DNA from 3 places in the Streptomyces sp. NPDC001594 genome. Region 3 is predicted to be linked to each of the others. Evidence: riboswitches for the same ligand, from Rfam matches in the RefSeq annotation. Region 3 holds a riboswitch; each other region holds the start of a gene.
What was found. A riboswitch is a leader RNA that binds a small molecule or an ion and turns the genes downstream of it on or off. The one in region 3 is predicted to bind cobalamin.
Positions count from the first base shown of each region.

Region 1: linked by a shared signal. The riboswitch ahead of ACFY0O_RS23115 (energy-coupling factor ABC transporter permease) and the one ahead of ACFY0O_RS28080 (ribonucleoside-diphosphate reductase subunit alpha) in region 3 are both predicted to bind cobalamin.
Region 2: linked by a shared signal. The riboswitch ahead of ACFY0O_RS12485 (ABC transporter substrate-binding protein) and the one ahead of ACFY0O_RS28080 (ribonucleoside-diphosphate reductase subunit alpha) in region 3 are both predicted to bind cobalamin.

Region 1 covers NZ_JBIAVB010000011.1:262,576-264,763, forward strand. Annotated here, with positions in the region: gene ACFY0O_RS23105 (hypothetical protein) at 1-164, shown strand, start outside; gene ACFY0O_RS23110 (flavodoxin family protein) at 174-884, opposite strand; cobalamin riboswitch at 1,008-1,203, shown strand; gene ACFY0O_RS23115 (energy-coupling factor ABC transporter permease) at 1,233-1,931, shown strand; gene ACFY0O_RS23120 (energy-coupling factor ABC transporter substrate-binding protein) at 1,928-2,188, shown strand, end outside.
Region 2 covers NZ_JBIAVB010000005.1:217,180-219,367, reverse strand. Annotated here, with positions in the region: gene ACFY0O_RS12490 (FecCD family ABC transporter permease) at 1-108, opposite strand, end outside; gene ACFY0O_RS12485 (ABC transporter substrate-binding protein) at 105-1,094, opposite strand; cobalamin riboswitch at 1,137-1,275, opposite strand; gene ACFY0O_RS12480 (DUF4352 domain-containing protein) at 1,396-1,905, shown strand; gene ACFY0O_RS12475 (GMC oxidoreductase) at 2,021-2,188, shown strand, end outside.
Region 3 covers NZ_JBIAVB010000015.1:168,101-170,288, forward strand. Annotated here, with positions in the region: gene ACFY0O_RS28065 (carbon starvation CstA family protein) at 1-239, shown strand, start outside; gene ACFY0O_RS28070 (CstA-like transporter-associated (seleno)protein) at 236-433, shown strand; gene ACFY0O_RS28075 (GNAT family N-acetyltransferase) at 546-1,043, shown strand; cobalamin riboswitch at 1,102-1,233, shown strand; gene ACFY0O_RS28080 (ribonucleoside-diphosphate reductase subunit alpha) at 1,380-2,188, shown strand, end outside.

The DNA.
Region 1 (2,188 bases), on a different contig from region 3:
AGCAGATCAACCTGAGCAAGCTCAAGGGCATCGCCCTGACCGGCGACTTCGAGGGGTACGTGACCTTCGGCGCCGCCTTCGACACCCAGCCCGTCTACAGCACCTCCGTCCTGCACGCGCCCGAGCGGCTCGTGGTGGACGTCGCGCACCCGAACACCTGCTGAGGACCCCGCCTAGCGGTGTTCCGGGTTCGGGAAGTCGAAACGGCAGCCGGCGTCCCACTCGGAGCGCTGGTTGCCGTGGGCGGGGACGCCCCCGGCGCGCTTGAGGAGCGCCGCGAGGTGCATCAGGTTCCAGGACATGAACGTGGTGTTGCGGTTGGTGAAGTCGTTCTCGGGACCGCCGGAGCCCGGGTCCAGGTACGAGGGACCGGGCCCGGCCTCCCCGATCCAGCCCGCGTCCGCCTGGGGCGGGATCGCGTAGCCCAGGTGCTGGAGGCTGTAGAGGACGTTCATGGCGCAGTGTTTGACGCCGTCCTCGTTGCCGGTGATCAGCGCACCGCCGACGCGCCCGTAGTAGGCGTACTGGCCGTGCTCGTTCAGCAGCGAGGAGCAGGCGTAGAGCCGCTCGATGACCTTCTTCATCACCGAGCTGTTGTCGCCGAGCCAGATGGGGCCGCAGAGGACCAGGATGTCGGCGTCCATGATCTGGCTGTAGAGCACCGGCCACTGGTCGCTCTCCCAGCCGTGGTCGGTCATGTCCGGCCAGACGCCGGTGGCGATGTCGTGGTCGACGGCGCGGATCAGCGAGGTCCGGGCGCCGGCCGATTCCATGACGGCCCGGCTCCGCGAGATCAGCCCCTCGGTGTTGCTGGTCTCGGGCGAGCGTTTGAGGGTGCAGTTGACGTAGACGGCGGACAGGTCGAAGTAGTCGTAGGCGGCCACGCCCCCACCCTGCGGGCCGGCCGCCGGCCCCGCCAGCGCTCGGGGCCCGTCCGGGGGGCGAATCGGAATCCGGTCATCCGATCGGCCGGATCGGTCCGGGTTGATACCGGTCCGTGCGGGCGACTAGGGTCAGCTGGCCTTGGTGTTCGGGAAACCGGTGGAAAACCGGTGCGGCCCTCGCCACTGTGATCGGGAAGTCCAGCTCCACCCCTCGCGGGAGCCACTGGGACCGTGCGGGAGACCGTGCGGACCCGGGAAGGCGGAGCCGGGGCGGCAGTACCCGTCAGCCAGGAGACCGGCCGGGGCGCGTACGTCCATCCACGAGGTGCTGGAGAGGTCTCCCAACTCATGCACATAGCCGAGGGGTTCCTGCCCCCGCTGCACGCGGCCGCCTGGGGCGCCGCGTCCGCCCCGTTCGTCGTCCACGGGGTCCGCGCCCTGACCCGCGAGGTGAAGTCCCACCCCGAGAGCACGCTGCTCCTCGGCGCGTCCGGTGCGTTCACGTTCGTCCTGTCCGCCCTGAAGATCCCCTCGGTGACGGGCAGTTGCTCGCACCCCACCGGGACCGGGCTCGGCGCCATCCTCTTCCGGCCGCCCATCATGGCGGTGCTCGGCACGATCACCCTGCTGTTCCAGGCCCTGCTGCTGGCGCACGGCGGGCTCACCACCCTGGGCGCCAACGTCTTCTCGATGGCCATCGCCGGCCCCTGGGCCGGCTACGCGGTCTACAAGCTGCTGCGCGGGTCCGGCGCCCCGCTGATGGTCACCGTCTTCTTCGGCGCCTTCTTCGCCGACCTGGTCACCTACTGCGTGACCTCGGTCCAGCTGGCCCTCGCCTTCCCGGACCCGGCCAGCGGCTTCCCGGGCTCCCTGGAGAAGTTCGCCGGCATCTTCGCCGTCACGCAGATCCCGCTCGCCGTCAGCGAGGGGCTGCTGACCGTGCTGGTGATGCGGCTGCTGATGCAGTCCAGCAAGTCCGACCTGGTCCGGCTCGGGGTCGCCAAGCTGACCGGTGCGCGGCGGACCGAGGGGGCGTCGGCCCGATGAGCAGGAACGGCAAGATCAACACCCTGCTGCTGCTCCTGGTGGCGGCGCTGGCCGTGCTCCCGCTCGCGCTGGGGCTCGGCGAGGGCAAGGAGGAGCCCTTCGCGGGCGCCGACGCCCAGGCGGAGTCGGCCATCACCGAGCTGAAGCCGGACTACAAGCCCTGGTTCTCCCCGCTGTACGAGCCCCCCTCGGGCGAGGTGGAGTCGGCGCTGTTCGCCCTCCAGGCGGCGCTGGGCGCGGGCGTGCTCGCGTACTAC
Region 2 (2,188 bases), on a different contig from region 3:
GCCGGGGGCGATGCGGACGGGTCCCAGGGCCAGCCCCGCCACCATCGAGCCGGCCAGCGCGGCCGCGAGGAGCACCAGGACGGCCGCGGTGCGGCGGCGCCCGGTCACGGGGCGTCGGGGTGCAGCCGGCGGCCGAGGGACTCGACCGCGTCGGCGACGCGCACGCCGAGGACGGCCGAGGACAGCGGCAGCACGACGAACCTGCGGTTCTTCACCGCGGGAACCTCCGCCAGCGCCGGATCGTTCAACAGGCGCTGCTTCTTGGCCTCCACGGGGGTGCCGCCGTAGTCGTAGATGAGGACGACCTCGGGCCTGCGCTCGATGACCTCCTCCCACGGCACGTCGCCGAAGGTGTCCTGGAGGTCGGCGAACACGTTCGTCCCCCCGGCCAGTGAGACGATCTCGTTGCCGATGCCCTTGCCGCCGGAGGTGAAGGCGGAGGCCTCGCCCGAGTCGTAGACGAAGACGGTCGGGCGGGCCCGGTCCTTGACCCGTGCGGTGACGGCGTCGATCCGGCGCTGCTCGTCCTCGACGAGGGCCGTGCCGCGCTCGGGCACGCCGAAGGTCCGGGCGACCTCGGTGATCTCGGTCTTCAGCTGGGCGAGCCCGACGCTGCCCGGGGTGCAGTACTCCACGCTGAGCCGCGAGTTGATCCCGGACCGGGCCAGCCCCTCGCGGTCCCGGCCCTGCCCCTTGTCGAAGGCGCTGGAGTAGCCGCCGTAGACGAAGTCCGGGTCGGCCGCGAGGAGCACCTCCTTCGACGGGTACTCCTTCGCCAGCACCTTGACGCCCTCGTAGGCGCTCCGGTAGGCGGGGAGGACGGCGTCGTCGAGGTAGGCGGTGCCGGCCATCCGGTCCTGGAGGCCGAGGGCCAGCAGGAGCTCGGTGGCGTGCTGGTTCATGGTGACGGCCCGCTCGGGCGGGGCCTGATAGGTGCTGCTGACGCCGCAGTTGGTGACGGTGTACGGGAACCCGGGCGCAGGCCGGGCCCCGGGGGCGGCCCGCTCCTCCCCGGGCGGACCGCCGCACGCGGTCAGGGACAGCAGGAGCGCGAGCGCGGTGAGCGGGCGCGGGGCGGCGCGGAAACGCGGCATGGTGAGGCCTCTCCGGGGGATCCTCGTCCCCGGTCGAAGTGAAGAAGTGAAGAGGCGGTACGTCAGTGTCTGACTCCCGGGACCCCGCGGACGGGGTCGCCGGTCACAGTGGCGGGACCGCACCGGATTCGCACCGGTTTCCTGTCCTGCACCGCCCGGGACAACCCGGCCAAGTCTGCCAGATGCCACCTTTGCCCCACAGAGCGGCCCAAGGGGCCCCGAACCGATGCCGCCGCCGGTGGCGGGAGCGGGCCTCACGGAGGATCGTGGGCGGCGAGGGGAGGTGTGGAGGAGGTCGGCCATGCGTCACGGCAGCCACACGGGCCACGGCGGTCCCCGGCGCGTGGTCAGGACCGCCCGTCTCCTCCTGGTCCCCGCCCTCGCGGCGCTGCTGCTCGGCGCGGGCACCGGCGGCTCCGGCGAGACCGTCTCCCTCGACGGCGACCGCCCCGGCGAGCGGCTCGACGTCACCCTCACCCGGGTCGTCGACCCCGCGGGCCCGGCGCCGGCGCCCGGGGCCGACCGGCTGGTCGCCGTGGAGCTGCGCCTGGAGAACACCGGAACGGCGCCCTACGCGGACTCCCCCGCCCCGGCCGCGCACCTCCTGGACACCACCGGGCGGCGCTTCACCGGCCTGAGCGCCGCCACGGACGCGGGCCCGGCCCTCCCCGGCACCCTCTCCCTCGCCCCGGGCGGGTCGGCCACGGGCTACGTCGTCTTCCGGCTGCCGGCCGAAGCCCGCCCGGCGGCGGTGCAGTTCGCCCTGGACGCCGGGCTCGGCGACGACGTCGCCCACTGGAGCCTGTCGTGATCCCTGTCGTGATCCCTGCCGTAACCGGCCGGAAATTACCTCGACGTATCTAGTGACTTAGCAGGCACCCGCCAGTAGAACTTGTTCCCACTCCGTCGAGAGTGAGGAACGCCACATGAACGACAAAGACCTGCACAGCAAGGTGTCCAAGGGTGTCTCCCGACGTGGATTCATCGCTGGAACCGGTTCTCTTCTGGGGGCCATGGCCCTCAGCGTCAACACCCTCCCGGCCCGCGCCAATCCCGCCACCGGCACCGCCGCCGCCCAGCCTCCCCTCGCGTCC
Region 3 (2,188 bases):
TCGACGGGGTCCTCTCGGCCCTCTTCGCCGCCCTGATCATCATCGTCCTGCTGGACGCGGCCCGCACCTGCTTCAAGGCCGTCTCCGACCCCGGGTCGGTCCGCCTGAGCGAGGTCCCGTGGAGCGAGTCGAAGATCATCGCCCCGGCGGGGCTGATCGCCACGGCCGAGGAGAAGGCCCGGCTCGCGGCGGCCGGCCTCGACAGCGGCGGCGGCCGCGTGAAGGACCCGGTCGCGTGAACGGGGTCCGCGGGGCCCTGGCGAAGGCGCGGTACTTCGTACGGGAGTTCTCCGGCGAGGCCGCATACGACCGCTACGTCGCCCACGCCCGCTCCCACGACCCCGAGGCCGAGGTCCTGACCCGCCGAGCCTTCGAACACGCCCGCACGGACGCCCGCGAAGCGAACCCCCGGGAGGGCTTCCGCTGCTGCTGAGCGCCTGTGAAGGGCCCCGCGGTCTCCGGTCGGAGACGGCGGGGCCCTTCCGCTTGCCCGGCGCAGCCGGGACGGCGTCGGGCACCGGCACCCGTCCGGCACACTCGACGGCATGGACTTCGAGATCAGGACGGCAAGGGAAGACGAGTACCGGCGGCTCGGCGAGATCACCGGGCAGGCCTATGCCGGGGACGGGCTGCTCGACCAGAACGGGGACGACCGCTACCTCAACGTCCTGCGGGACGTCGCCGGGCGGGCCGGGGACGGGGAGGTGCTCGTCGCCGTGCGGGACGGGGAGGTGCTCGGCGGGGTGACGTTCGCCGCGCCCGGGAGCCGGCTCGCCGACATCGCCCGGCAGGGCGAGGCCGAGTTCCGGATGCTCGCGGTGGCCGCCGAGGCGCGCGGGCAGGGCGTCGGGGAGGCCCTCGTGCGGGCCTGCGCCGAACGGGCCTGCGCCCTGGACGGGGTCACCGCACTGGTGCTGTCCACCCAGCCGGCCATGCGCGGGGCCCAGCGGATCTACGAGCGGCTCGGCTTCGTCCGTACCCCCGAACGGGACTGGTCGCCCATCCCGGAACTGTCCCTGCTCACGTACCGACTGGAGCTGTGACGCCACGCTCCGCATGCACCCGACACAACATGTGGGGGCTACCGCATCGGGTCGCCCCCACATGTATGCTCATGCCTGCTGCCGCCGCAGGGGAATCCGGTGGGAATCCGGAACTGTCCCGCAACGGTGAGACGTACGCCCACCGGCGTGTCCGCGAGTCCGAAGACCTGCCGGCAGTACCCCCGGATCGACCGAACCGGGGTGTCGATTCGTCCGGGCCTCGCGGTTGGGCCGGTGGACGCCATGCGGTGCCGAACGCGCTTCTGCGCGCGCCCGCATGCGCCCACTCGCGCCCCGCTCCGCCGATGCCCGGGCCGAGTGAGGGAGAGCTCCCCCGTGACCATCGCGCCCGCCGCACCGCGCGCCGAGTCCGACCACCCCGAAGCAGAAGGTCCCGGGGCCGCCCTGCTGCGGACCCTCACCGAGCTCACGGCCGACCTCCCCGACACCGACCCCGGCCGGGTCGCCGCCGCCGCCCTGCGCGGCCGCAGCGCCGCCGCCGACGAGGCCGAACTGCGCGGGCTCGCCACCGAAGCCGCCGCCGGCCTGATCTCCGAGGACCCGGCCTACTCCCGCCTGGCAGCCCGCCTGCTGACGCTGGCCGTCGCCGACGAGGCCGCCGGCCAGGGCTCCACCTCCTTCGCCGAGTCCGTCGCCGTCGGCCACCGCGAGGGCCTGATCGCCGACCGCACCGCCGAGTTCGTCGCCGCCCACGCCGCCCGCCTGAACGCCCTGGTCGAGCACGCGCTCGCCGAGGGCGCGGACGACCGCTTCGGCTTCTTCGGCCTGCGCACCCTGCACAGCCGCTACCTGCTGCGCCACCCGATCACCCGCCAGGTCATCGAGACCCCGCAGTACTTCATGCTGCGCGTGGCCTGCGGCCTCGCCGAGGACGGGAGCGTCCGCGCCGTCGAGGAAGTGGCCTCGCTCTACCGCCTGATGAGCCGCCTGGACTACCTGCCGTCCTCCCCCACCCTGTTCAACTCGGGTACCCGGCACCCGCAGATGTCCTCCTGCTACCTCCTCGACTCCCCGCTGGACGAGCTGGACTCCATCTACGACCGCTACCACCAGGTCGCCCGCCTCTCCAAGCACGCCGGCGGCATCGGCCTGTCCTACTCCCGCATCCGCGCCCGCGGTTCCCT